4 regions of the Pectobacterium hainanensis genome follow, and region 2 is predicted to be linked to each of the others. Evidence: predicted binding sites of a transcription regulator. Region 2 holds the regulator's gene; each other region holds the start of a gene.
The links. The regulator CRP, encoded in region 2, controls carbon source genes, mostly activating them, when cyclic AMP is high. The targets are predictions, from matches to a motif close to ATGTGANNNNNNTCACAT.

Region 1: the regulator CRP is predicted to act here: its motif matches at 3,360-3,377, upstream of ACKPVM_RS15645 (iron-containing alcohol dehydrogenase).
Region 3: the regulator CRP is predicted to act here: its motif matches at 1,234-1,251, upstream of ACKPVM_RS09560 (arabinose ABC transporter substrate-binding protein).
Region 4: the regulator CRP is predicted to act here: its motif matches at 1,171-1,188, upstream of ACKPVM_RS17165 (ABC-F family ATPase).

The regions. Positions count from the first base shown of each region.
Region 1 is NZ_JBJYIN010000016.1:12,822-20,313, forward strand. It holds gene cuyB (cysteate racemase) at 1-370, opposite strand, end outside; gene hypT (hypochlorite stress DNA-binding transcriptional regulator HypT) at 801-1,703, shown strand; gene ACKPVM_RS15640 (Nramp family divalent metal transporter) at 2,055-3,293, shown strand; gene ACKPVM_RS15645 (iron-containing alcohol dehydrogenase) at 3,476-4,630, shown strand; gene ACKPVM_RS15650 (2-dehydro-3-deoxygalactonokinase) at 4,754-5,752, shown strand; gene ACKPVM_RS15655 (2-dehydro-3-deoxygalactonokinase) at 5,790-6,782, shown strand; gene ACKPVM_RS15660 (MFS transporter) at 6,899-7,492, shown strand, end outside.
Region 2 is NZ_JBJYIN010000006.1:225,451-232,942, forward strand. It holds gene ACKPVM_RS08430 (ABC transporter ATP-binding protein) at 1-160, shown strand, start outside; gene ppiA (peptidylprolyl isomerase A) at 367-939, shown strand; gene ACKPVM_RS08440 (aminodeoxychorismate synthase component II) at 1,155-1,730, shown strand; gene argD (bifunctional acetylornithine/succinyldiaminopimelate transaminase) at 1,850-3,076, shown strand; gene crp (cAMP-activated global transcriptional regulator CRP) at 3,149-3,781, opposite strand; gene ACKPVM_RS08455 (OsmC family protein) at 4,100-4,507, shown strand; gene ACKPVM_RS08460 (phosphoribulokinase) at 4,572-5,441, opposite strand; gene ACKPVM_RS08465 (YheU family protein) at 5,707-5,943, opposite strand; gene ACKPVM_RS08470 (hydrolase) at 5,940-6,950, opposite strand; gene ACKPVM_RS08475 (LysE family translocator) at 7,099-7,492, shown strand, end outside.
Region 3 is NZ_JBJYIN010000007.1:190,911-198,402, forward strand. It holds gene ACKPVM_RS09560 (arabinose ABC transporter substrate-binding protein) at 8-991, opposite strand; gene ACKPVM_RS09565 (ribulokinase) at 1,365-3,044, shown strand; gene araA (L-arabinose isomerase) at 3,093-4,598, shown strand; gene ydgT (transcription modulator YdgT) at 4,753-4,968, shown strand; gene rsxA (electron transport complex subunit RsxA) at 5,106-5,687, shown strand; gene rsxB (electron transport complex subunit RsxB) at 5,687-6,265, shown strand; gene rsxC (electron transport complex subunit RsxC) at 6,258-7,492, shown strand, end outside.
Region 4 is NZ_JBJYIN010000019.1:34,170-41,661, forward strand. It holds gene ACKPVM_RS17160 (PhzF family phenazine biosynthesis protein) at 211-1,092, opposite strand; gene ACKPVM_RS17165 (ABC-F family ATPase) at 1,208-2,800, shown strand; gene hybO (hydrogenase 2 small subunit) at 3,482-4,615, shown strand; gene hybA (hydrogenase 2 operon protein HybA) at 4,619-5,656, shown strand; gene hybB (Ni/Fe-hydrogenase cytochrome b subunit) at 5,643-6,842, shown strand; gene hybC (hydrogenase 2 large subunit) at 6,820-7,492, shown strand, end outside.

The DNA.
Region 1 (7,492 bases), on a different contig from region 2:
CTAACAGGCCAATACGTTTTTTTCCAGAAGCTGCAACGCTTGCCATTGTCGTTTCTACAATACTTAATATTTCTATATGACAAATGTCTTTTAATGCTTGAAACCAGTAGTGAGCTGTATTGCAAGGAATAATAATGCACTCGGCCCCAAAGTCTTCTAACTTATGTAAATAATCACGCAAGATGGGTAACGGTGATTGCCCGTTATTCATCAATGCGGTCGTTCTGTCTGGTATATCGGGAATAGAAGAAATAATGAGTGGAATGTGATCTTGATCTCGAACTGCATCAGTATGTTTTATAAATTTACTAAATAGATCTACAGTCGCTGCTGGCCCCATTCCGCCAAGGACACCAATTAATCCTTTCACAATAATCGCCTTTTTAAGTTGATAGTATCTTTTACGTTACAATTAGAATTTATCGAGGTTAACGTTTGTTTAACAAACCCAATCAAACAGTATCTTGTGATTTAAAAATATTTGTATTGGTTGTTAGGGCTTATCTTTAACAGGAGGATTGAGAAAAAAGAAATGCAAGTATGTTTTGTTTTATGCGAGAATTGCATGGGTTTTATTTTAAACAAGAGGGCCGATAAAAATTTTTCTTATGGTTCATACCATTATTGGCATATAAGGTAGATACCATGTTTTTTGTAAAGTATGATGTTTGATAGATTCAATGCTATTTATGAATGTATTATGCAAAAAATGAATCATTACATGTCTCTCTACTATCTTCAGTATGTAGTGTTGGTTTGAGAATAGGATGATTTATTAAATAGTGGAGAGGTATATAAAAATGAAAAATATAGAAACAAAATGGTTATATGATTTTGTGACACTGGAGGCATGTCGTCATTTTTCTCAAGCGGCAGAAATGAGAAATATTTCTCAACCTGCATTTAGTCGGCGTATTCAAGCATTAGAATCAGCTATCGGTGTACCATTGTTTGATCGCATGACAGTACCTTTACAACTGACAGAAGAAGGCAAAATTTTTCACTCTCAAGCTCGTAGCTTACTGCAACAGTTAGAGTCGAATTTAAGTGAACTCTTGGGTCATAATCTGTTACGTCTGTCAGACATTAAAATAGCTGCAGCACATTCATTGTCGTTAACACTTCTTCCTGATTTGGTTCGACTGCTCGCCGATGATAATGGCAAAATTATCTATTATGTTGAATCTATTGATGTTGTTCAGGCGGTTTTTGCTTTGCGCGAAGGTAAAAGTGATTTTGTTATCTCATTTCATGATGAAGATTTGATGCAATCACCCTTCTGTGGCCTGAAGCTTTTTTCCTCAGATCTATATCCAGTTTGTGCGACTGATAGTAATGCTCTGCCGAGGTTTGATATTTATGAACCGAAAGTGCCTTTACTAAACTACACTAGTACTTCGTATATGGGTCGTCTCGTCAATCGCCGATTATCTGAAATCAATACAGTGTCTCCACGAACCTCGTTTATGTCATCTATGAGTGAATTGTTGAAAAATATGGTGTTGGGAGGGCATGGTGTTGCTTGGTTGCCGATGTGGTCGATTGTGGAAGAATTAAGTGAAAAAAAATTGGTTTGTATTGGTGAACCGGAATTAACTATACCGATACAGGCCTATATTTATCGTATGGACACCCGACTCAATAAAACCGCTGAACGTTTCTGGCAAACATTAAAAAATTATGTCGCAGATTCTCAATTTTGAGCCATATGTCGTTTTAAATGTGCACTTATGTACCTATACCCGTCATACTTCAAGTTACATGTGCGTTGGCTGCGTCCAGTCACCCGAATCACTTACCTGAGTAAGCTCATTGGGATTCCTTCTCTTGCCGCCTTCCTGAAACTTGAATTATTTTGGGTATAGAATAATCATAAACATCTTTTTGTAAAATAATTGACCATAAATTCGACTATTATGTTTACATTATTTCCTTCTGAAATAAATCATCATTTTTAGCGATTGGTGGTATCGGTATAGCCATCGTAGGTGTACTTGATAATCATTATCGCTCATGTAAAAGTTTACGACGTCGCGTGCCAGAAGGGGTAAACCATGCCGGATAGTCGTATCGCTGGGTCAATGAATCGAGCATCAAGGAGAATAAAACTTTCCCTGATGGGACCGGCGTTTATCGCGGCGATCGGTTACATCGATCCCGGTAATTTTGCTACCAATATTCAGGCTGGGGCCGCCTATGGTTATCAGTTGCTGTGGGTAGTCGTGTGGGCCAATATCATGGCGATGCTGATCCAACTATTGTCCGCCAAACTGGGGATTGCGACGGGTAGCAATCTGGCGGAGTTGATCCGCGATCGTTTTCCTCGTCCTGTAGTTTGGGCCTATTGGGTGCAGGCCGAAATCATTGCGATGGCCACGGATCTGGCTGAATTTATTGGTGCAGCCATCGGTTTTAAGTTATTGCTGGGCATTTCGCTGCTTGAAGGCGCGGTATTGACAGGTATAGCGACCTTCCTGATTTTGATGTTGCAAAAGCACGGAGAAAAGCCACTGGAGCGGGTGATCGGTGGGCTACTGCTGTTTGTCGCTGCGGCCTATATTGTTGAGTTGATCTTTTCTCGCCCTGAACTGGCGGCGTTGGCAAAAGGGATGGCGATACCCAATTTGCCAACCTCGGATGCTGTGTTGCTGGCTGCCGGTGTGCTGGGTGCCACCATCATGCCCCATGTTATTTATTTGCATTCTTCGTTGACGCAACACAAAGGAAAACATACTCGGGCTGAGCGTTACGCCGCGACGAAAGTGGATGTCGGTATTGCGATGACCATCGCGGGATTTGTGAATTTGGCCATGATGGCAACTGCGGCGGCAGCGTTTCATTTCAGTGGCAATCAGGATATTGCCGATCTTGATCGTGCCTACCTGACACTAGAGCCTCTGCTGGGGCAGGCTGCTGCAACCATTTTTGGACTGAGCCTGGTCGTTGCCGGTTTATCTTCGACGGTCGTTGGTACGTTAGCGGGGCAGGTCGTCATGCAGGGGTTTGTACGTTTTCACATTCCTTTGTGGGTCCGACGTACCGTTACGATGCTGCCTTCGTTTATTGTTATCCTCTCCGGTTTGGATCCCACCCGTGTGCTGGTTTTGAGTCAGGTAGTGTTGAGCTTCGGTATTGCACTGGCGCTGGTTCCCCTGCTGGCTTTTACTGGCAGTAAAGTCCTGATGGGCGACATGGCGAATAGCCGTTTGGTACAAAACACCGGAAAAATCATTGTGTTTGTTGTGGTTTCCCTCAATCTTTACCTGTTAATCAGCACGATTTTAGGGAGCTAATTCCCTCGTTTTATGCGTTTCTGCATGTTTTCCTGCCGTTTCTCTACCTGACCATTTACAAAATAAATGTGATGAATATCCATTTTTTTTATTAAATCGATAGCGCTCGAAATATCTCCTCTTTATCATCTTGATCATAAACACGAACATGATTCGCATATGCGGACAAAGAGGAATGAAAGATGCCAGCTTTTGAATTCAGTAACCCAGTTAAATTTCATTTTGGGATGGGTAAACACAAACAAGTGGGGGAAATTGCTCGCCCCTACGGAAAAAAGGCGCTGTTAGTGGCGTCAGACAGCTCTAAACCCACTGGTCAATTGGCTGCTGTACAGCAGGCATTGTCCGAAGCAGGTTTGGCGTATGCAGTTTATGACCGTTTTATGCAAAACCCACTGTCCACATTAGTGGCCGAAGGCGCACAACTCGCGATTGATGAAAAATGCGATATGGTGATTGGTATCGGCGGTGGTAGCGCCATGGATATGGCAAAAGGCATCGCCTTCTCTGCTGTTAATCCTGGTAGCATCTGGGATTATGTTTTTGGTGCGAAAGTTGGAACGGGTGCCCTGCCGATTATTCTGATCCCGACAACGGCGGGAACGGGGAGCGAGTCGAACCGTACTGCGGTATTTACCAACCCTGAAACTAACGATAAGAAGGGATTGGTCAATCCATTGATTTATCCGAAAGCCGCGATCATCGATCCCGAATTGATGCTGACGCTGCCAAAACGTGTCATTGCCGGGCCGGGTGCTGATGTGCTGTTTCATGCATTGGAATCGTACATTTCCAAAAATGCCAACCCGTTTAGTGAAATGTTGTCACTGCGCGCGATCGAGTTAATTGCGCAGAATTTACCTGTGGTTTATGACGATGTGAAAAACATTGATGCATGGGAAAAAGTGACATTAGCCAGTTCACTCGCCGGTATGGCAATTGACTGTGCGGGAACCACGTTACCGCATGCCTTGCAGCATCCGATGGGGGGCCTGTTGGATGTCGTTCATGCGGAGGGTATTGCCGCGATTTATACTCCATTTATGGAATATACCTGGTCTGCCGCACCCGAAAAATTTGCGGCGATTGCGCGAGCGATGGGTGTAGATACCCGTGATATGACGGTTGAGCAGGCTGCGGAAAGTAGTGTCGCTGCCGTAAATCGTTTCCTTTCAGGGATCAATATGACGCCGACGCTGACAGAATTAGGTGTGAAGGAAGAGCATTTTGATTGGCTGATCAATAATGTGCTGACCACCATGAAAGTCGTATTGTCAAATAATCCGCGTGTACCGGATGCAGACAAAATACGTGAGATTTATCAGCGCTGCCTGTAATTAGCATCGTCTCCTAATAAAAAAGAAAGGACACTTCCCGATGAATGATTTCATCGGGCAAGCATTCTGTACCCCCATATTTCTATATGGCCGTCATGTTTATGAGTGAAGAGGCTGAATAATATGTTTGCTGTTATTGACTGTGGTTCAACAAATACGCGCGTTTATCTTATTAAAGATAAAAGCGTTGTCGCAAAAAAAGAAATTCCCATCGGTGTGAATAGCACGGCGGCAAACGGAAATAATACGGCGTTAAAGGAAGGTATCGCTTCTGGTTTTCAACAGCTTTTGGATCAGGAAAAAATAACGCTGTGTGATGTCCGCTTTGCTATTGCTTCGGGAATGATTACGTCAAATCTTGGACTCGTTGAAATTCCTCATTTGGAAGCACCGGTAAATATTGACGATCTCGCTAAATTTGCACAGAAATATCGTTCATCGGATATTTTTCCGCTTGATATTCCTGTGGTTTTCATTCCTGGAATTAAAAATCAAGCAGGCGCCGGTGGATGGGAAAACATTGCGAATCTGGATTTGATGCGTGGCGAGGAAACTCAGGCAATTGGTGTGCTCAGCCGCTATCGCCCTTCATTACCATGTACCATCATTGAATTAGGTTCTACGACTAAGTTGATTCACATTGATGGTCAAGGGCGAATTGCCGGTAGCATTACGTCTCTGAGTGGGCAAGTTTATGCCGCAGTATTAAAAGAAACCTTTATTGGTTCGAGCGTAAAAAGTACCGAGGTAAATGAACCCATCTTCTCGGAGACGATATTAAATGCAGCGTACGCCAGCGTTCAGCAAAGTGGCTTATTACGCTCTTTCCTGTTAACTCGCTTTATTCAGTTTGCATTGGATACTCAGGCTGCTGAGCGGAAATTATTCTGCGAAGCGGTGCTTGCTGCGGATGATATGAAACTTTTCTCGGATGCAAAACAACAGGGCTTTGATTTAGGCGGGGATATTATTTTTGTGGGTAATGAAAACCGCTGCAAAATTTATCAGTACATGATGAAAACATTCCTCGGCTTCGAACGTCCTGCTATGCAGATCACGACGCGTGAGGATATCGACATGCTGGTTGTGGACGGCGCTGGGTATATCGCCGAAAAAATTTAGTTGAGCCCATTATAGGCTTGATGCACAGGGGAAAAATATGTATTCCGTAACGATTGATACCGGTACAACTAATACGCGGGTGTTTGTCTGGCAGCATAACGATATTATTGCTGAAGCCAGCCAACCTGTTGGCGTGCGTGATACTGCGATTACCGGGAGTAAAGAGACATTAACGAACGGTGTGAAAACGGCAATTCAGGCCGCGTTAGAAAAAGCAGCACTGCCCGCTGATGCGAAAATCACATTTTTATCTTCTGGGATGATCACGTCCAACGTAGGGCTGTGTGAAATTCCACATGTTGTCGCACCTGCCGGGATAGCTGAGCTGTCTGGTGGCATGGTTCAGGCGAACCTGCCGGATGTCATCGATCAACCAATCTGGTTCATCCCCGGAATCCGCAATAATAGTCAGGGGGTTACCGCCGAAAACTGTGAAATGATGGATGTCATGCGCGGTGAAGAGGTAGAAACCATCGGTGTACTCGCGGCGCTGGATGTGAAAGGGCCAGCACTGATTATTCAACCGGGTTCGCATTCCAAATTTATAAAAGTGGATGCGGAAAATCGTATCGAAGGGTGTGTGACGACCATTGCAGGTGAATTGCTGGATGTCATTACTCAACGGACCATTCTGGCAAGTTCTCTGAAGCACCAGTTTGCTAGCGAAATAGAAACGGAATATCTGTTACAAGGCGCGAAAGATTGTGCCGCAGTAGGGTTGGCCCGCAGCTGTTTCTCTGTACGTATTCTGGATATGTTCGGTAAGCTGAGTGATAACCAGAAAGCAAATTATCTGCTGGGCGCAGTATTGCAAACCGATATTCTGGCAATTAAAAACAGTAAAGCGTTGAATATATCTTCAGATACCACTCTGGTTGTGTGTGGTAAAAAAATATTAAAGCATGCGTTTGAAACATTAATAAAAGAAGATGCATTTTTTAATGGGGAAATGATTGTCATTGATGATAACCAGCCATCACTGTCCGGATTAGGTGCGCTGGCAATCGCACGTTTCGGAAAAATAATTTAATGAAGTGGTATATCGCCTGATTTATTAAATACGTGGTTTGTTAAACACATAGTTTATTAAATAAGTGGTCGATTAATTACCTCTTACCCTACAAGTATTACTATAGGAATATAACGATGAGTACTATTGTTAATACGCAAGCTGCAAGTAAAAAGATCGGCAAAAAAAGATGGTTTGTCGTTTTCTTATTGTTGCTCGGCGGTATTATTAACTATCTGGATCGCGCTGCACTCTCTATTGCCGCACCCGATATGATGAAAGATCTTCACCTGACAAATACCGATATTGGTTTAATGGGATCTGTATTTGCGCTCATTTATGCCATGTGCCAGTTGCCTTCCGGCTGGTTAGTCGACAAGTTTGGTCCGAAAAAGATGTATGGCTGGGCTATCGGTTTATGGAGCGGCGCAACCATGTTGACCGGAGCCTGTAGCAATTTAGTAACGTTGCTGTTTGCTCGCGGTATTTTGGGCATAACGGAAGCACCATGCTGGCCGGGAGCAGCCAAGATCACGGCTTCCTGGTTCCCCAAAAATGAACGTGCGCTTGCTACCGGTTTTTGGGATGCTGCCTCTAAGTGGGGGCCTGCGATTGCTCCACCGATTCTGGTTGCCATTATTGTTCCTTTTGGCTGGCGCTCTCTGTTTTATATCGCCGGTGGCATTGGTCTGGTTTTTCTGGTGTTTTTCATCTTTGCTTATCATCAACCG
Region 2 (7,492 bases):
TCATAAAGTGGCGGTGATGCAGTACGGCAAGATACTGGAAACGCTGGAAACGGACGACCTGACCAGCGATGTGCCGAAGGATGCCTATACCTCAATGCTGGTGGATGCCAGTCGTCAGTACAGTCGCGATCTGGCGATACGCTCGGAGCGCATGGGCTAGATGCGTACGGACTAGATACGCTGCGCGATAATCATCATAGGGGCCGAGCAATCGGCCCTTTTTTTATCCTTTGCACAGGTTTTCGCTCACAGTTGGTTACGAACAGACTTTTATACGTAAAAAAAGGTAAATGGGTAGCGTTGAAGAGTGTGGATACTTACAATCACTACGCTTTCTGTAGTCGGCCTCTTCAAAAAGGAATTCTCATGTTCAAACGTACTCTGGTTGCCGCGGCAGCCCTTATTTCACTGACGGCATTTTCTCCCGCCTTTGCGGCTTCTGACACCACTACGCGTGTACTGTTGACGACGTCTGCGGGCAATATCGAACTGTCTTTAGATAATCAAAAAGCACCGATTTCGGTGAAAAATTTTGTTGAGTACGTTAACAACGGCTTTTACAACGGAACGACATTTCACCGTGTGATCCCTGGCTTTATGGTGCAGGGCGGTGGTTTTTCTGGCGAAATGAGCCAGAAAGCGACGAATGCGCCGATTAAGAATGAAGCCGATAACGGTCTGCGTAACCAACGCGGTACGATCTCGATGGCGCGTACCGCAGAGAAGGATAGCGCGACCAGCCAATTCTTTATCAACGTTGCAGACAATGCGTTCCTCGATCACGGCCAGCGTGATTTCGGCTACGCCGTGTTCGGTAAAGTGGTGAAGGGGATGGACGTTGTCGATAAGATTTCTCAGGTGCCAACGAAGAACGTCGGGCCTTATCAGAATGTGCCAACTGCGCCTATCGTGATTCAGTCGGCGAAAGTGCAGCCATGATAGATTATTGAGCCACTGAGAAAACCATAGAAGGCCACTTGCGTGGCCTTTTTTGATCGGTTTACTGGTGTAACCCCGGCGCTTCAGGAAGACATCAGCGTGATACGATGGATTATGGATACCATCGCTTGTACTCGTTCTTGCCTTATGAAAATGATGTCTAAATAATTGGCGAGTATTGAATCATTCTAAATTATCAATAAGTTAAATGAAATATGCTGCTAATTATCGATAACTATGACTCCTTTACCTACAACCTGTATCAATACTTCTGTGAGCTTGGTACGCAAGTTGTGGTGAAGCGTAATGATGAATTGACGTTGCAAGAGATTGAACGACTGGCACCAGAACGGCTGGTGATTTCTCCAGGGCCATGTACGCCGGATGAAGCCGGTATTTCGCTGGCCGCGATTCGACACTTTGCGGGTAAACTACCAATTCTAGGTGTATGTCTTGGGCATCAGGCGATGGGGCAGGGATTTGGTGCGCGAGTGGTGCGAGCGCGGCAGGTGATGCATGGGAAAACCTCGGCAATTGCACACAATGATACCGGTGTTTTTGCCGGTTTGGCTCAACCGCTGACGGTTACTCGTTATCATTCTCTTATTATTGAAGCTGCGTCGTTGCCCGATTGTTTTGAAGTTACGGCGTGGAGTGAACGTAACGGTGAACGTGATGAAATTATGGGGATCCGACATTGTTCACTGCCCTTAGAGGGAGTCCAGTTTCATCCTGAAAGTATCTTGAGTCAGCAGGGGCATCAGCTTCTGGATAATTTTCTTAAAATCTAAGCGTATAGAAAGTAATTGCTTTGAATAGATGATTTAATATTGCCTGTGTTTGATTTTTTATGCATATTTAGTGACTATATTTTCATTCTGAATGATGCGATATCAGAACGAGGCAGCAAATGGCAACAGCGAATAAAGCAGTAACAAGAGATACTCACGATAAAGTAATTCTGCCGGTTTATGCACCTGCGCAATTTGTGCCGGTAAAAGGTAAAGGCAGCAGGGTGTGGGACCAGCAAGGGCGGGAATATATTGATTTTTCCGGTGGCATTGCTGTTACTGCTCTGGGGCATTGTCATCCCGCGCTGGTTGCTGCATTGAAGCAGCAGGGAGAACAACTGTGGCATACCAGCAATATTTTTACCAACGAACCAGCGTTACGTCTCGCCAGCAAATTGATTGATGCCACTTTTGCCGATCGCGTGTTTTTTGTGAATTCAGGGGCTGAGGCGAATGAAGCCGCTTTTAAGCTAGCCCGTCACTATGCGATCAAACGTCATAGCCCGTATAAAACCAAGATCATCGCCTTCTACAATGCATTCCATGGCCGTACGCTGTTTACCGTTTCGGTTGGCGGACAGCCTAAATATGCAGATGGTTTCGGGCCAAAACCAGCGGATATCGTGCATGTTCCTTTTAACGATCTGGCAGCGGTTAAGGCCGTGATGGATGATCACACCTGTGCTGTCGTGCTGGAACCCGTGCAAGGTGAAGGGGGGATCACCCCGGCAACGCAGGAGTTTTTGCAGGGCGTGCGCGAGCTATGCGATCAACATCATGCGTTATTGGTGTTTGATGAAGTCCAAAGTGGAATGGGTAGAACGAGCAAGTTATTTACCTATATGCATTACGGTATTACGCCAGATATCTTAACGACGGCAAAAGCGTTGGGCGGTGGTTTTCCGATCAGCGCCATGCTGACAACTGAAGAAATTGCTTCAGTGATGACGGTGGGTGTGCATGGCACGACGTACGGTGGCAATCCACTGGCTTGTGCTGTAGCGGAAGCTGCATTGGATACAATTAATACGCCAGAAGTGCTGTCTGGCGTGGCTGAGCGCCATGATAAGTTCGTCCGTGAGTTGGAAAAAATTAACCAGCAGTATGGTATTTTCGAGCAAATTCGCGGCATGGGATTATTGATAGGGGCAGAGTTGACACCGGAGTGGCATGGCCGAGCGCATGACTTTTTGGCAGCGGCAACGGAGCAAGGGGTTATGGTGTTGATGGCAGGCCCGAATGTGATTCGTTTTGTTCCCTCATTGGTCATTGAGATGGATGATATTGAACAAGGAATGGCGAAGTTTGCGAAGGCCGTCGAGTGCGTGGTGAATGCCGCCGATTGATGCGTGTCATCATGAGAGCGTAAAAAAAGCGTGAAGTCGCCTTCACGCTTTTTTTATCGGTTAAAGATGGGATTAACGAGTGCCGTAAACGACAATCGTTTTGCCATGTGCGGAGATCAGATTCTGGTCTTCCAACATTTTCAGAATGCGGCCCACGGTTTCACGTGAGCAACCAACAATTTGTCCAATTTCCTGACGAGTAATTTTTATTTGCATGCCATCCGGGTGAGTCATGGCATCCGGTTGTTTTGCCAGGTTTAACAGCGTTTGGGCAATACGGCCTGTTACATCAAGGAAAGCCAGGTTACCCACTTTTTCTGACGTCACCTGCAAGCGGCTTGCCATTTGTGCGGACAAACGCATCAGGATATCAGGGTTGACCTGAATCAGTTGCCGAAATTTCTTATAAGAGATTTCAGCGACTTCACAAGCCGTTTTTGCGCGAACCCAAGCACTACGCTCCTGACCTTCTTCAAACAGGCCAAGTTCGCCGATAAAATCCCCCTGATTAAGATAAGAGAGAATCATTTCTTTGCCTTCTTCATCTTTGATCAGCACTGCGACGGAGCCTTTCACGATGTAGTAAAGCGTTTCTGCTTTTTCACCTTGGTGAATCAGCGTGCTCTTCGATGGATACTTATGGATATGGCAATGAGAAAGGAACCATTCGAGAGTTGGGTCTGTTTGCGGTTTGCCGAGAACCATTCGCTATCATCCTCTGTTGTAATTCACTGCGCAAATTACAGGGCTCAGAGTTCCCTGTACGGCGTATTTACTGCTAAAAAGTCAAAATCCGTGTAGGCAGAATGACGTCAGGGAATATACTGGAACCGAATATCTGGCGACGCCATCATCTTCCTTGTATCTGAGTTTGTCCAGAACAGGCAGATTCTACCTTCGTTTTTAACACAGCTTGAAGGAAGTGTCTTGTGTTGTCTCGCTTCAGCATGACAAAGGTCTGGTTATCATCTTTTTTTGTATAGTAACGGTATAAATTTTCAAAAATTTTTTAGTGGAGGCACTATGCAGGCACGGGTTAAATGGGTGGAAGGATTAACGTTTCTGGGCGAATCCTCATCAGGGCATCAGATTTTGATGGATGGTAATGCGGGTGATAAAGCGCCGAGCCCGATGGAGATGGTTTTGATGTCGGTAGGCAGTTGTAGCGCGATTGATGTGGTATCGATTTTACAGAAAGGACGTTACGATGTTATCGATTGTGAAGTGAAACTGACTTCGGAACGCAGAACGGAATCCCCTCGCTTGTTTACGCATATTAATCTGCATTTTATGGTCACGGGAAAAGCATTAACGGATAAAGCGGTGGAAAGGGCAGTAACGTTGTCTGCTGAGAAATACTGCTCAGTGGCGTTAATGTTGGATAAGGTTGTCAATGTTACGCATAGCCATGAAGTCAGGAATATCGCGTGATTTACCCGGCCTGATGTGCGCCTCCCACAGCGGTACGAAACATTGTTGTTGTGCCGCTGACCGTTCACTCGATCTTTTTTCCTTCCAGCAGGCGTTGTACCAGTGGCGCCATGATCAATTCCATCGCCAGCCCCATTTTCCCGCCAGGGACGACGAGGGTATTGATATGAGAAATAAACGATCCCTGTAGCATCGCGAGCAGATAGGGGTAATCAATATTATCCAGTCCCTGGAAATGGATCACCACGAAGCTTTCATCCAGAGAGGGAATAGATTTGGCAGCAAAGGGGTTGGATGTATCCACCGTGGGAACGCGCTGGAAGTTTATGTGCGTGCGTGAAAACTGTGGCGTGATGTAGCTAATATAGTCTTCCATCGAACGGACAACTGAATCCATGACGGCTTCACGCGAATGGCCCCGTTCATTGATGTCACGAATCAATTTTTGGATCCACTCCAGATTGACAATTGGCACGACGCCAACCAGCAGGTCAACATGTTGAGCGACGTTGTGCTGTTCAGTGACCACGCCGCCATGTAACCCTTCGTAAAATAGCACGTCGGTTGGCGCAGGCATCGGTTCCCATGGCGTAAAGGTACCGGGAACCTGATTGTAGGGAATCGCTTCATCATAGGTATGAAGGTATTTCCGGGTTTGCCCCCGTCCATGCTGACCATATTCGATGAAAGATTGTTCCAACAGGCTGAAATCGTTGGCTTCCGGGCCAAAATAGCTAATATGTCGACCCAAATCACGAGCTTTGCGGATAGCCATATCCATTTCTGGTCGGGTATAGCGATGAAAACTGTCCCCTTCCAGTTGCGCCGCCTGCATGTTCAGTTGCTGAAAAATCTTGCGAAAGGCCAGGCTGGTGGTGGTGGTTCCCGCTCCGCTGGAGCCTGTTACCGCAATAATTGGATGCTTATCTGACATGAGATGCATGACTCCGTGGTGGTGGCGCTTGTCCGTGTGGCTATCTCACAGACCAAACGTCATCAGAAGAAGGAATGGATAATAGCCTGATGACAACGTGGTGATTATTGACAGTACCGGACCCAATCAGCCCTTCCTGTGTAGACAGGAATCTTCCTGATATCAACGTATTACCTAAATAAAAATGCTCAGCCCGTATGAGGATAGCGGGGAAATAAGGTTTGTCATCAACCGCGATAGACATTGTTTTAGCATGTTTATTCGTCTAATACGACTGATGTTCACCGACGTTAAATTGACCGCGTGGCATGATGTTGATCGTTTCATGCAATTCAGACCAGACCAGAACCACTTCGCCAGATGCTAACTGTCGGCGAACGTCGGCGACTTTTTGTTCCAGGGTGCGTTCTTCCTCACCATAATCGGTCCCTTCGCGTAGGACGAATGATTGGATGAGGTTATCCAGCGTTTCAGGATCGAGTTGTTGCCAGGGAATAATCACGATGTTTCTCCAGAATGAAGCGATCCAGAAAGTGCACTGCCCAGATGAGGGGCAAGCCAGTTTGGTATACGTTTCTCCAGCCACATTTCCGGTTTGAGAAGCGTACCGCTGACAAAACCGACGTGTCCGCCATGATCTGTCAACTGATATTCAATATTAGAAGGTAATAGGGAAATATTGGGGATGACCTCTCGGGTCATGAACGGATCGTCTTTGGCATGGATAATCAGTAATGGTTTTTTTACCTGTGATAACAAGGGTAGCGCACTACAGCGGCGATAATAATCTGCCGCGTCATGAAAACCGTGTGCTCGTGAAGTAATCACATCATCAAATTCGCGTAGCTGTTTAATTTTCTTTAATTGCGCTAATTGGACGGGCAGCGTATCGGGATAGGCGAGCAGTTTACGCGTCGCGTTTTGCTTTAACTGACGTAATAAGTAGTGCTGATAAACTCGAGAGAACCCGTGTTCCATCCGTCGGCTACAAGGCTCCAGCATCAGCGGGGCTGATACGATCACGGCCGCAGATAGCAAACACCGATCGCCCTGTTTTTCCAGCAAACAGGCTAACATGTTGCCACCGAGAGAAATACCGACAGCGGCCGTTGCGACCTTGCCGTAAGTCGTCTGCAACCAATGTAGAAAATAGCTGGCATCTTCAGTTTCACCAGAATGATAGATGCGTTTCATTCGATTGGGTTTACCACTGCATCCGCGAAAATGCATGATAACGGCCAACCAGCCATGCTGTCGGCAGGCGTGTAATAAACCGTGGGCATAAGGGCTATGGAAATTGCCTTCCAAGCCATGAAACAGTACCACTCGCGGTTTGTTTCGGGCTTGATTTGGGTCTTCGCTCCAGGCCAGATCGACAAAGTCGCCGTCGGGCAGGTCGAGGCATTGCCAGACCGGCTGTAATTGGGCTTTACGTCTTATCAGTCGCGGCAATAGCGTTTGAACGTGGGGATTACTGGCACCGCTAAGTGGGCGAAAAACATCATACATAATGTAAAGAAAATCTTGTTGTCAGATCTTGTGCGATCAATATCACACTGTTAGCTTCGATACTGCTAGTTAATCGTTATTTTTTGCAAATAACCATCTATCAAAAACGGTATGACATCACGGTTGTCGGGCGAGAGGAGCCCATTTCATGGAACTGAGTTTATTTATCTCGATGTTGGGTTTTCTCTGGGTTGCGGCGATTACACCTGGGCCAAATAACATGCTGTTAACGACCTCCGGCGCCAATTTTGGCTTTTTCCGTTCTCTGTGGTTAATGCTCGGCATTATGCTGGGAATGCAAAGCATCTTGTTATTGGTGGCCTTTGGTGTTGGCGGCTTGATCCTACTTTACCCGTCTTTGCATTTTATCCTCAAAGTGCTTGGTAGCGCCTATCTGCTTTGGCTGGCGTGGAAAATTGCGACGGCGGCTTATGAAAAGCTGGAAACAAATATCGCGCCTCCCAAGCCAGTCCGACTTTATCAGGGATGGTTGTTGCAGTTTTTGAACCCTAAAGCGTGGCTGATGGCGTTGGGGGCTGTCG
Region 3 (7,492 bases), on a different contig from region 2:
TTCTGACTTACATCAGACCTTTTTTCTCCAGCTCAACCTTGAAGTTTTCGCGGGTGATCAGCACCACGTCCGTTACTTCGGTGAATTTTTCTGGTTCAACGTTTTTGGTTACCCATTCATTCAGCATCTGGATACTTTTATATCCATGAACATCCGGGCTTGGCAGCAGTGAACCATAGAAGCCGGTCGCCTGACTCTTGGACAATTCACTCACGGCGTCGACACCATTGATACCGATACCAATCACGTTATTCGCTTTGAACCCCTGCCCTTCGGCAGCACGCACGCCACCCAGCACGTTGTTATCGTTAAACGCGACGATCAGCCAGTTTTTTACTTGAGGATGCTGGACCAGCATAGAGTTAGCGGCATCAAATGCGCCGGGGATATCATTGGATTTGGTTGGAACCTGATAAATTTGTTTTTCAGGGAAACCGGCAGCCTTCAGCGCCCCTATCGAACCAGATGTCCGGCGACGGCAGGTATCCAGCTCATCGCAGGTAATCGCCATGACGGCGGTTTCTTCCACCTTCCAGCCACGATTATTCATTTCTTTCCACAGTTCCTGACCCTGACGCTCACCTATTTTGGTCGCCGCCATCATAACCAATGGCACCGTATCCATCGGTTGCCCTTTGGCATTGACAAACTGATCGTCAACCGCGATGACTTTCAAATCATAACTGCGTGCTTTAGCCATAATGGCCGGCCCCAATTTAGGGTCTGGCGTACAGATAACAAAACCTTTCGCCCCGCTGGCCGCTAAACTATCAATCGCATTCAGCGTTTTTTCACCATCAGGTACAGCGATTTTAATGACATCAAAACCGAGATCTTTTCCTGCTTTATCAGCAAACTTCCATTCAGTTTGAAACCAGGGTTCTTCCGGTTGCTTAACCAGAAATCCCAGCTTCAATGTCTCAGCGATAGCTGATTGTGACATAATGGCCGCCAGCCCAATCGTCGCTAGCACCTTAGTGAATTTATGCATGATCTTCTCCGATATGGTTATCTTTGTATACGCCAGCCAGGCTGATGTATCTCATCGTTCTCGGTAAAGCATTTCAGGTCTGGATAAAGGAAAAACACAGACTTAGTATCACACCTTTACTCAGTAGCATTCAGACGCTTTATGTTTTAGCGGGTATTTTCATCAAGAATGGAGAGCGCAATCACATCCCGGAACAACGACAGGTTTGTGCATACATATAGCAAATTTAACCAGTTGTTAACTTTTGACGATCATCACAAAATGACTGCTGGCGACAGAAAAATGCATACTTCCAGCTAACAACTCCTCACATCATCTCTGCCCCCCTGTCTATCGTTACAGCAATGAAATCAGGTTGAACAGGAGCGGAGCAATGAGTACGGGTGCGATTACGATTGGCCTCGATTTTGGCAGTGATTCGGTACGTGCCCTGGCGGTTGATTGCCAGTCCGGGCAAGAATTAGAAACAGAAGTGGTCTATTACCCTCGCTGGCGTGAGGGGAAATATTGTCAGCCTGCCAATAATCAATTCAGGCACCATCCGCTGGATTACATCGAATCGCTGGAACAAGCCATTAAGGTGGTAGTGAGTCGTTTAACGACGGAGCAACGCCAACAGGTTATCGGTATCGGCGTTGATTCCACTGGTTCGACGCCCGCCCCCATTGACGAACAAGGACACGTTCTCGCCCTGCGCCCTGAATTTGCCAATAACCCAAACGCCATGTTCGTTTTATGGAAGGATCACACGGCAATAGAAGAAGCGGAGGCGATCAATACACTGTGTCGCAGCGGGCAATTCCCTGACTACACGCGTTATATTGGTGGCGTTTACTCTTCCGAATGGTTCTGGGCAAAGATCCTGCATGTTTCGCGTGAAGATCAGCAAGTCCGTCAGGCTGCCGTATCGTGGATAGAACTCTGCGATTGGGTGCCAGCCCTACTTTCTGGAACAAACGCACCAGCGCAAATCAAACGCGGTCGCTGTAGTGCCGGGCACAAATCCCTCTGGCACCCAGATTGGGGTGGATTACCCCCCAAAGACTTTTTACACGCTCTCGATCCCTGCCTCACTGAACGCCTGCAATATCCAATGTTTACCGAGACCTGGACCGCCGACCACCCTGTTGGCACGCTGACGCCGGAATGGGCGCAACGGCTTGGTCTGTCTGACACCGTCACCATCGCAGGCGGGGCGTTTGACTGCCATGTCGGCACGGTTGGCGCGGGAGCGCAACCCTATACGTTGGTCAAAGTGATTGGCACTTCAACCTGCGATATTTTGATCGCGGATGAATCCCGCATTGCCGATCGCACCATTGCCGGCATTTGCGGTCAGGTCAATGGCAGTGTGATACCCGGTTATATCGGTTTAGAAGCGGGACAATCCGCTTTTGGCGACATGTATGCCTGGTTTAGCCGTCTATTGAGTTGGTCGCTACAACAGGCCATCAACGATCACCCCGAACTGAAAACAACACTACAGGCCACTGAAGGGAAATTGCTTGAGCGACTCACTCAAACCTGGGCCGACAATCCAACGTGGGATCATTTGCCTGTGGTGCTTGACTGGTTTAACGGACGTAGAACGCCCTTTGCTAATCAGCGCTTAAAAGGCGTGATTGCCGATCTTAATCTCGGCACCGATGCAGCGACACTCTTTGGTGGTTTTATCGCGGCAACCGCGTTCGGTGCTCGCGCCATCATGGAATGCTTTGAAACGCAAGGCGTACCGGTTGAGAACATTCTGGCTCTGGGGGGCATCGCCCGTAAGTCCCCCACGATCATGCAGGTTTGCACCGATGTGATGAATCGTCCGCTACAAATTGTTGCGTCCGATCAGTGTTGTGCATTAGGCGCTGCGATTTTTGCTGCCGTCGCCGCAGGCGAACATACCGATATCCCTACTGCACAGCGCCATATGGCCAGCGGTATTGAACAGACACTCATGCCTGATAGCCAGCGCGTCGCTCGCTATCAGCAACTTTATGAACGTTACCAGCAATGGTGTCGACTGGCTGAACCCGCTTACAGCCCGAAAGCCAAAGCTTAACCATCGCTTATTTTTTCCCTCACGGGGAATATCAAAACAGGAGTCATCATGGATTATTTTAAGCAACTCGAAGTCTGGTTTGTTATCGGTAGCCAACACCTGTATGGCCCTGAAACGTTACAACAGGTAAAAGAAAACGCTGAAAAAGTCGTCGCAGGGTTGAATCAGAGTGGAAGGCTCCCGGTTAAACTGGTACTGAAACCCTTGGTTAAAACGCCTGATGAAATCACCGCACTATGCCGTGACGCAAACTATCAGGATCGCTGTATCGGCTTACTGACGTGGTTACATACGTTTTCCCCCGCCAAAATGTGGATCGGTGGGTTGAGTATTCTTAACAAACCGCTGTTGCAATTTCATACCCAGTTTAATGCGGAAATCCCATGGGACACCATGGATATGGATTTTATGAACCTGAATCAGACCGCTCATGGTGGACGTGAATTTGGGTTTATCGGTGCCCGGATGCGTCAGTCTCATCAGGTGGTAGTCGGTCACTGGCAGGATAAAAATGCGCACGAACGTATCGCTAAATGGATGCGGGTCGCCGCGGCCATTCAGGAAAGTAAGCAACTAAAACTGGCACGTTTTGGCGATAATATGCGTGAAGTGGCCGTTACCGAAGGCGATAAGGTCAGTGCCCAGATCCAGTTCGGTTATTCCGTTAGCGCCTGGGGATTAGGCGATCTGGTTGCGGTCGTGGACGACGTTTCCAAAGGCGACATCGATACCCTGGTTGAAGAATACGAGGCAAGTTATCAACTTACCGATGCCGTTAAACTTCATGGTCCCAATCGTCAGAACTTATTAGACGCCGCGCAGATTGAGTTGGGGATGAAACGCTTTCTGGAACAAGGCGGCTATAAAGCCTTTACCACCGATTTTGAAAATCTCTACGGTCTGAAACAACTGCCGGGGCTGGCCGTACAACGTCTAATGCAACAAGGTTATGGCTTTGGTGGCGAAGGCGACTGGAAGACTGCGGCGCTCCTGCGCATCATGAAAGTCATGGCGGGTGGATTATCCGGCGGAACGTCATTCATGGAAGACTATACGTATAACTTCCAACATAACAACAATCTGGTTGTCGGTTCCCATATGTTGGAAGTTTGCCCCAGCATCGCCAAGGAACAAAAACCCATCGTGGATGCGCAGCATTTGGGCATTGGTGGAAAAGACGACCCTGCCCGTCTGATTTTCTCCGTGCCAGCCGGTCTTTCACTCAACGCCAGCGTTATCGATATGGGCGATCGTTTCCGCATGCTGGTTAACATCGTCGATACCATTGAGCAACCGCGACCGTTACCCAAACTGCCCGTTGCACGTGCAATATGGAAAGCTCAGCCATCGCTGGAAACCGCAGCCGAAGCGTGGATACTGGCTGGTGGTGCGCACCACACGGTATTCAGCCAGGCACTGGATTTAGACTATATCCGGTTGTATGCCGATATGCAGAATATTGAGCTGCTTGTTATCGACAACGATACGCGTATTCCTGCGTTCAAAGACGCATTACGCTGGAATGACCTTTATTACAAACTTAGCGCACATTAAAAATAACCTACTATGATGCGAGGAGGCGGATAATGCCTCCTCCATTCCAAAGCGCGTCCGGCTTAAATCACAGAGCACCATTAACCTCTGGACAGCATTTCTCTCTTGCTTATACTGAATCACTTCAATTACATCACCATGTTGTTCATTAACTATGACCGTTCATAATTATTTGTTTAAATTCAGAAAAGTCAGTACGTCGGAAAGTCTGGAAAAACTCTTTGATCATCTCAATTACTCACTGACAGATAGCCAAGAGATTATCAGTATGTATCGTGCGGCTGACCACCGTCGGGCAGAATTGGTCTCCGGTGGGAAACTCTTTGATGTAGGCTGCGTCCCAAAATCAGTATGGCACTATGTGGTGTAACACCTTAAATGGCGTAACCCTTTTGAGTTAAAAACACGTCCTTTATCAGGCTTTCTGCTATAACCCCACTTTGAGTATGTTGTCGAAAGCCCGACAATACCCGATAATATGCGGGTTTTGTTTTTTTAGGCATCGTAATGACCGAATACGCTTTGTTATTTGTTAGCATCCTCCTGGTAAACAATTTCGTTTTGGTGAAATTCTTGGGGCTGTGCCCATTTATGGGCGTTTCTAAAAAACTGGAAACGGCTATTGGTATGGGGCTGGCAACAACGTTCGTCATGACATTAGGCTCCATGTTTTCCTGGTTGATCAATGAATACGTGTTAGTGCCGTTGGATATTATTTATCTGCGTACCATGGCATTTATTCTGGTATTGGCATTTGTCGTACAGTTTTCCGAAATGTTTGTGCGCAAGGCCAGCCCTGACCTTTATCGTTTACTCGGCATTTTTTTGCCCTTGATCACCACCAACTGTGCCGTTTTAGGTGTGGTATTGCTTAATGTGAATATGTCGCATGGTTTCCTTCAGTCAACCATTTATGGATTCGGCGGCGCAGCAGGTTTTTCCCTGGTCATGGTGCTTTTTGCCGCAATTCGTGAGCGTATTGCCGTTTCTGATGTGCCAGCACCGTTCAGGGGCAACTCGATAGCCTTAATTACCGCAGGTTTAATGTCACTGGCCTTTATGGGTTTTACCGGATTGGTGAAATTCTGATGACTGCGATTTGGATTGCCATTCTCACGCTAAGTGCCCTCGCACTACTTTTTGGTCTTATCCTTGGCTACGCTTCACGACGCTTTAAGGTTGAAGGCAATCCTGTCGTTGAACAGGTCGAAGCCATGTTGCCACAGAGTCAATGCGGCCAGTGTGGTTATCCAGGCTGCCGTCCTTACGCAGAAGCCGTCTGTTTGAACGGTGAGGACATCAATAAATGTGGCCCCGGTGGCGAAGCCATGATGCTCAAGCTGGCAGAAAAACTGAATATCGATCCTCAGCCGCTAAATGGCGATAGCGCCGTGTTGAACCCTGAGCGAAAAGTTGCATGGATCGATGAGAGTAATTGCATTGGCTGTACGAAATGCATTCAGGCTTGTCCGGTTGATGCCATTATTGGCAGTACCAAAGCCGTTCACACCGTTGTCAGTGATTTATGTACGGGCTGCGATCTTTGCGTCTCGCCCTGCCCGACAGACTGTATTGAGCTACGCGCCATCGCGCCGACCCCCGCTAACTGGAAATGGGATCTCGATACTATTCCGGTTCGCGTTATTCAAGTAGAACAACATGCTTAAGCTGTTTTCCGCCTTCAGAAAAGATCGAATTTGGGATTTCGATGGTGGTATTCATCCGCCAGAAATGAAAACACAATCCAGTCGGATTCCGTTGCGTCAGATTCCTTTACCTGAACAATTTATTATTCCCCTCAAACAGCACCTTGGCCCTGAGGGTGAACTGTGTGTAAAAGTTGGCGAAAAAGTGTTGCGTGGGCAATCGTTGACTATTGGTAAGGGACGGACGCTTCCGGTTCATGCCCCTACATCAGGCACAATCTACGCCATTCGTCAGCATATGACGGCCCATCCTTCCGGCCTGTCTGAGTTAAGCGTTATTATCACTTCCGATGGCGATGATCGCTGGTGTGAACGCCATGGTATGGTCGATTATCGTAATCATTCCATAGACAGTATTCTGAATCTCTTGCATCAGGCCGGTATTGCTGGTCTCGGAGGAGCTGGCTTTCCCACCGCCGCAAAGCTACAAGGCGGTCTGCACGGCATCAAAACGCTGATTATCAACGCCGCAGAATGCGAACCTTATATCACGGCAGATGATCGACTGATGCAAGAGTGTGCGGATGAAATCGTACAAGGCATTGATATCCTTAATTATCTACTACAACCCCAGCACACGCTTATCGGGATTGAAGATAATAAGCCGGAAGCAATTGCAGCGTTGCGTCATGCTCTGCGACAGCGTAACGATATCGCGTTGCGGGTTATTCCGACTAAATATCCCTCCGGTGGCGCAAAACAGCTCACGAAGATCCTGACGGGAAAAGAGGTGCCGTTTGGGCGACACTCCGCGTCTATTGGCGTTTTAATGCAAAACGTCGGTACGACGTTCGCGATTAAGCGTGCCGTCATTGACGGTGAACCCATGACTGAACGAGTGATTACCCTGACGGGCGAATCGCTTCGCCAACCCGGCAACGTCTGGGCTCGATTTGGCACGCCGGTTCGTCATTTATTAAAACAGGCTGGATTCCACGTCAATAAGCAGCCGATGGTGATCATGGGTGGGCCGCTAATGGGGTTTACGCTTCCGTCATTGGATGTGCCCATCGTCAAAATTAGTAACTGCTTGTTAGCACCATCTTATACAGAGATAGAACCTGTCGCCGAAGAGCAGTCATGCATACGCTGTAGCCGATGTGCGGACGCCTGTCCTGCGGGCTTGTTACCGCAACAACTCTATTGGTTCAGCAAAGGGCTGGAACATGAGAAAGCCCGTAACCATCA
Region 4 (7,492 bases), on a different contig from region 2:
TGTGATGTTCGTCACGTTTTTAATAGTAGCGGAGATGAAATTGGATTTCAATATTTTTGTGATTTGAATCACAAAAATTAGAGTGACGATTCATCCCTTTTGAGGATGAATCGAGCGTGCGTTTTTTCAGAAGGCGTTTTTCTGATGATGATTTTCATCGGGAATCGGATCACCATGACGTGAGTCGCCAGTGGGATCCCTAACGACATGTTACGCTTGCAGCGTACCATCAATAATGGTCACGCTGTGGCCACCAACCCACGGTTCATCGTTTAGATAAGAGATAAACAAACGACCATCGCATTGCCGTTTGGTGCCTTGTCTGACGGTGTAACCTAATTTCTCTGCAATATTGTCAGGATAGTGCTGGTGACGCAGAAGTTCGGCCAGACAGGCATTGGCGCTCCCGGTTACCGGATCTTCTATCAGTGCACCCTGCTCAATACAGAATGCCCGCATTTCATAATCCGTAGGTAATGCATTATCGTGCGGGCCATAGATAGCAATACCTGTCATGTCGCAGGCTTGCAGCAGCATCGCCAGAGACGGCGTATCCGGCGTGATATTCAGACAGGTCGTGGCGCTATCCAAACGAATAACCAGCCAGCGAATGCCCATATGAACATTGGTGGGGGGATAGCGTTTATCGATTTTTGCGCTACCAAGCGTTCGCTCCAACAGCGGATACCATTGAGCATCAAAAGGAATGAGGGTGGCTGGAGGAACATGGAACGCTAGCATGCCATCATCGCCGATATTAATGGGGATCAACCCCACGCCGCATTGCTGGACGATTTGGCCCGGAACCTTGGTTTGTAATCCGGATTCTAACAGTGCATGAGCGGATCCCAGTGTCGGATGACCAGCAAAGGGAAACTCGGTCTCCGGGGTAAAAATACGAACATGATAATCTGCCAAGGGATCGGTAGCGGGCAGGATAAATGTGGTTTCTGACAGATTTGTCCAACGTGCGATATCCTGCATTTGCGCATCGGTTAACCCCTTCGCCTCCATAACCACGGCAAGCGGATTGCCCTTGAAAGGTTGCTGGGTGAAAACGTCGACCTGTTTGAAACGACGTACTGTAGGCATCGCATTTCTCTCCTGTATGCGCTATCGATTAAATATTACTCAAAACTAACCGCGACCCTGTTGCGTGCTTGTGGCATAATGCGCGCCAAATCACATTCTGACTTGAGTAAGTGCTGTGTTAAGTACCAACAATATCACCATGCAGTTTGGCAGCAAGCCGTTGTTTGAGAACATTTCCGTTAAATTTGGCGGTGGTAGCCGTTATGGCCTGATCGGCGCAAATGGATGCGGTAAATCCACGTTTATGAAAATCCTCGGCGGCGATCTGGTGCCGAGCTCAGGTAATGTCTTCCTCGATCCTAATGAACGTCTGGGGAAATTGCGCCAGGATCAATTCGCTTTTGAAGAATACAGTGTGCTGGATACCGTCATCATGGGCCATACGGAACTGTGGGCGGTAAAAGAAGAGCGCGATCGTATCTACGCTTTAGCTGAAATGAGTGAAGCTGATGGTTATAAAGTTGCCGATCTGGAAGTGCAGTACGGCGAAATGGATGGTTATAGCGCCGAAGCGCGAGCGGGCGAGCTGCTATTAGGCGTCGGTATTCCTGTTGAACAACATTACGGTCCGATGAGTGAAGTAGCTCCCGGCTGGAAACTGCGTGTATTGTTGGCTCAGGCGTTATTTGCCGACCCAGATATCCTGCTGCTTGATGAACCAACCAACAACCTGGATATCGATACTATCCGGTGGCTGGAGCAGGTGCTGAATGAGCGTAACAGCACCATGATTATCATTTCGCATGACCGCCATTTTCTAAACATGGTGTGTACGCACATGGCGGATCTGGACTACGGTGAACTGCGTATTTATCCCGGTAATTATGATGAATATATGACGGCCGCCACGCAGGCTCGTGAACGTTTACTGGCGGATAACGCCAAGAAAAAAGCGCAGATTTCCGAGTTGCAATCGTTCGTGAGTCGCTTTAGCGCTAACGCTTCAAAATCGAAGCAGGCTACCTCTCGTGCCCGTCAGATTGATAAAATTCAGTTAGAGGAAGTGAAAGCCTCCAGCCGTCAGAACCCATTTATTCGGTTCGAACAAGACAAAAAACTGTTTCGTAATGCGTTGGAAGTGGAGGCGCTGGCAAAAGGGTTTGATAACGGCCCATTGTTTAGCAAGCTGAATCTGATGGTGGAAGTCGGTGAAAAAGTCGCCATTCTGGGGACAAACGGTATTGGTAAATCTACGCTGTTGAAAACGCTGGTTGGTGAAGCGCTGCCCGATAGCGGCACGGTTAAATGGTCTGAAAATGCGAAGATCGGTTATTACGCGCAGGATCACGAATACGAGTTTGACGATGCTTTGACGGTATTTGACTGGATGAGCCAGTGGAAGCAGGAAAAAGACGATGAACAAGCCGTGCGAAGCATTCTGGGGCGTTTATTGTTCAGTCAGGACGATATCAAGAAGAAAGTGAAAGTTCTGTCTGGTGGAGAGAAAGGCCGCATGTTGTTTGGTAAGCTGATGATGCAGCGTCCAAACATTCTGGTGATGGATGAACCAACCAACCATATGGACATGGAGTCTATCGAATCGCTGAATATGGCATTGGAAATGTACGAAGGAACGTTGCTTTTTGTTTCCCACGATCGTGAATTTGTGAGTTCATTGGCGAACCGCATTCTGGAGATGACGCCGAATAAAGTGATCGATTTTACAGGTAATTACGAGGATTATCTCCGCAGTCAGGGTATCCAGTAACTTACTATCCAGAATGACGTATTCTGTCTAAGGCAGCACGGTAAAGACCGTTGCTGCTTTTTTTGTTTTGAGATCTTTTGGGGAAAAGGGAACCTTCAAATATTAATTTCTCTTTAAACATTGCAAGATAAAACATGGACATTGGGTAAAATTCAAAAAATTTGCACTTAAATCTCATTTTTAACTAAAAAAATTAAAGTAATTATTCTTATCTTGCGCTGTGGTGAGTATGAAATGTTTTTGCTATATCGGAAAATAAATAAACTCATGAAATGAGATTTTTGTTTTATTTCTTTTTTAATCAGTATGTTGAGTGATTTAAATAAACAGTTGTTTCCGGTGATTAATCGATTTAGCTCACGAATGAAAAATTAAACAATAATGTATTGGTGTTATTGCGATTATTTCTCATTTAAACAACGTAATATCCATTTTAAATAGGATCGTTGCGTATAAAGTCACAGTTATAACAGAAATAAGAAATCTATTGTTGCAGCGGTTGATGGAGATCAAGTCTGTTAACTTAATTTACTTATTACCATATCCCCACACATATTGTGTGTTATACCCGTCACCTTTCAAGTTGCCAATGCAGGGCGTTGTTGAGCATGACAGCGTTTTGTCTGGCAACGGGAAATCTATTGGGTAGGCTCCGTTCGAGTTACAGGAGAATAATAAAAAATGAGTGGGGAAAATTTAATGCTTTCCCATCACGGCGTGAATCGTCGTGATTTTATGAAGTTGTGTGCAGCACTCGCCGCGTCAATGGGGCTGGCAGATACTGCCGTCGCAGAAATGGCTAAGTCAATCAGCTCTCCACAGCGTCCACCAGTGATCTGGATCGGTGCGCAGGAGTGTACGGGGTGTACGGAAAGCCTGTTACGGGCAACCCATCCCACCATTGAGAACCTGTTGTTAAACACGATCTCGCTGGAATATCACGAGGTGCTTTCCGCTGCTTTTGGTGAGCAAGCGGAAGAAAACAAGCACCGCGCTATTGAGCAATATAAAGGGAAATATGTTCTGGTTGTTGATGGGTCGATACCGATAAAAGACGGCGGTATCTACTGCATGGTTGCTGGTAAGCCGATTGTGGAGCATATCCGTGAGACGGCTGAGCATGCGGCAGCCATTATCGCTATCGGTTCTTGTTCAGCCTGGGGTGGTGTGGCGGCGGCGGGAAGTAATCCGACCGGTGCAGTCAGCCTACAGGATGTTCTGCCTGGAAAAACCGTTATTAACATTCCAGGGTGTCCACCGAATCCCCATAATTTCCTCGCAACCGTTGCGCATATTATCACTTATCAGCGCCCGCCAGCGTTGGATGCCGAGGGGCGGCCAACATTTGCTTACGGTCGTTTGATCCACGAAAACTGTGAACGTCGGCCGCATTTTGATGCCGGACGTTTTGCAAAAGAGTTTGGTGATGAAGGCCATCGTCAAGGCTGGTGTCTCTATCATCTGGGCTGTAAAGGACCTGAAACCTATGGTAACTGCCCGACGTTGGAGTTCTGTGACGTCGGCGGTGGTATCTGGCCGGTGGGTATTGGGCATCCTTGTTACGGTTGTAACGAGAAGGGAATCGGGTTTACCAAAGGCATTTTCCAGCTATCGAGCGTAGAAAACCCCACGCCGCGCGCAGAAAAACCGGATGTTCATATCCCGGAAGGCGGACAGGTCTCTGCGACGGCTGTCGGGTTGATCGGTGGTGTGCTCGGTGTGGTGGGCGGCGTCAGTTTGATGGCCGTGCGTGAGTTGGGTCGTCAGCAAAAGCAGAATCAGCAAGACGCCGGAAACGCATCCCGGGAGGGTTAAACCGTGAACAGACGCAATTTTTTCAAGCTGGCTTCTGCCGGTGCGTTACTGGCCGGTACGCCATTGGCGGCACGTGCCGCTGCGGAAAATAAGCCACCGATCCCCGGTTCATTGGGTATGCTCTATGATTCAACGCTGTGTGTCGGTTGCCAGGCCTGTGTGACCGAGTGTCAGCAGGTCAATCAACTGGCTTATAACCCTGACAGCAAAATCTACGCGGGTGGTCGGGCCACGTTTTCCAACAACGATAAATTGAGTCCTTACACCAATAATATTATTCAGGTGTGGAGTTCCGGTGACGGAACAAACAAGGATCAGGTGGATAACGGCTATGCCTACATCAAGAAACAGTGTATGCACTGTGTCGATCCTAACTGTGTCTCAGTTTGTCCGGTCTCGGCATTGAAGAAAGATGCCAAAACCGGTGTGGTGCACTATGACGCCAGCGTCTGTACTGGCTGCCGCTATTGCATGGTGGCCTGTCCTTTCAATATTCCCAAATATGATTATGAAAACCCGTTCGGCAAGCTACACAAATGCGAACTGTGTAATCAACCGGGGCTGGAACGATTGGATAAAGGTGGCCTGCCGGGTTGTGTCGATGTTTGCCCGACCGGTGCCGTGATTTTTGGTACGCGTGAAGAGTTGCTCTCTGAAGCGAAGCATCGTTTGTCGTTGCAGGCAGGGGAGGAATACCACTACCCACGCCAGACGCTGGCGAAAAAAGATACGTATCTTCATACCATACCGAAATACGATCAGCATGTTTATGGTGAGAAAGAAGCGGGTGGTACGCAGGTTCTGGTGCTGGCCGGTGTGCCTTACCAGAATCTGGATCTGCCGGAACTGGCTGAACTCTCTACTGGCGCACGTTCTGAACATATCCAACACACGCTTTATAAGGGAATGGTATTGCCATTGGCGGTGCTGGCAGGGCTTTCCGTGCTGGTGCATCGTAATACGCGGGCTGATCGGCTAGATCACGATGATCATCACTCGGATGCGGACAAGAAACAGGAGAACGATCATGACGGCGCATAAAGCGAGTCCATTAGGTGGACGTCTGGTCAGTTGGCCGGTGATGTTGCTGGCACCGTTCGTGGTGTTGTGTGCGGTACTGATCGTAAAACGTCTGGTGTTCGGTATCGGTGATGTTGCCGCGCTCAATGGCGGGTATCCGTGGGGGATCTGGATCGCCTTCGATCTGCTGGTGGGAACCGGTTTTGCCTGTGGCGGTTGGGCGCTGGCCTGGGCGGTATATGTCTTTAATCGTGGTGAGTACCATCCTTTGGTTCGCCCGGCGCTGCTTGCCAGTTTGTTCGGGTATTCTCTGGGGGGATTGTCGATCACCATCGACGTCGGGCGTTACTGGAATTTGCCGTATTTTTACATCCCAGGTTTTTTTAACACGTCCTCAGTGTTATTTGAAACCGCTGTCTGTATGACCATTTATATCGGAGTGATGGCGTTGGAGTTCGCTCCTGTCGTGTGTGAACGCATGGGATGGAAAGTTTCTCTCAAGCGTTTGAACAAGGTGATGTTTTTCATCATCGCGTTAGGCGCGTTGCTGCCAACGATGCATCAGTCCTCAATGGGGTCGCTGATGATTTCCGCCGGTTATAAAGTTCATCCACTGTGGCAAAGCTATGAACTATTGCCACTGCTTTCGCTGCTGACCGCATTTATCATGGGTTTTTCTATCGTGATATTTGAAGGGTCGCTGGTACAAGCGGGGTTGAAAGGTCGAGGCCCGGATGAAAAACCGCTGTTTGCCCGTTTGACGCAAATTATTCAGGTTTTGCTACTGCTGTTTGTGGTATTGCGTTTTGGCGAAATCATCTGGCATGACAAAGTGAGCTATTTGTTCAGGGGCGATCGTTTCTCACTGATGTTCTGGTGCGAAGCGACGTTGATGATCTTCCCGCTGGTCATGTTCCGCATCAAACGACTCCGTGACGATTCACGTCTGCTGTTTATTGGCGCGCTGAGTATGTTGTTCGGTGCCGCGTTGTGGCGACTGAGTTATTCCCTGCTGGCTTTCAACCCCGGTGGTGGCTATCACTATTTCCCCGCTACATCGGAAGTGTTGATCTCCATCGGTTTTGTCGCGATTGAAGTCTGCGCATACATCTTGTTAATCCGGCTGTTGCCGGTACTTCCCGCGCTGGAAGGCGTTCATAAGAATTATCAGGCCGAGGTAAAGCATGAGCCAACGCATCACCATTGATCCTATTACCCGCATCGAGGGACACCTGCGCATTGATTGCGAAATTGAACAGGGGAAAGTCACCAAGGCCTGGTCATCCGGCACGATGTGGCGCGGTATGGAAGAAATTGTTAAAGGTCAGGATCCGCGCGATGCGTGGATGATTGTGCAGCGTATTTGCGGTGTATGTACGACGGTACACGCGATTGCTTCTGTGCGTGCGGTTGAGAATGCATTGAAACTGAACGTGCCAGTTAACGCGCAATATATTCGCAACCTGATTCTGGCGGCACACAGTATTCACGATCATATCGTCCATTTCTATCAGCTTTCTGCTCTGGATTGGGTGGATGTGACGTCTGCTCTTGAAGCTTCGCCGCAAAAAGCAGAAGCGTTGTTGAAAGGGTTGTCTGACTGGCCGTTGAATAACGCCGCCGAATTCACCAAAGTCCAGCAAAAGCTGAAAGATTTGGTCGCCAGCGGACAATTGGGCATTTTTGCTAATGGTTATTGGGGACATCCGGCAATGGCATTGCCGCCGGAGGTTAACCTGATCGCGGTGGCGCACTACTTGCAAGCGCTGGAATGTCAGCGCGATGCCAACCGCATTGTGGCGATACTCGGTGGTAAAACGCCACACATTCAGAATCTGGCGGTAGGTGGGGTGGCTA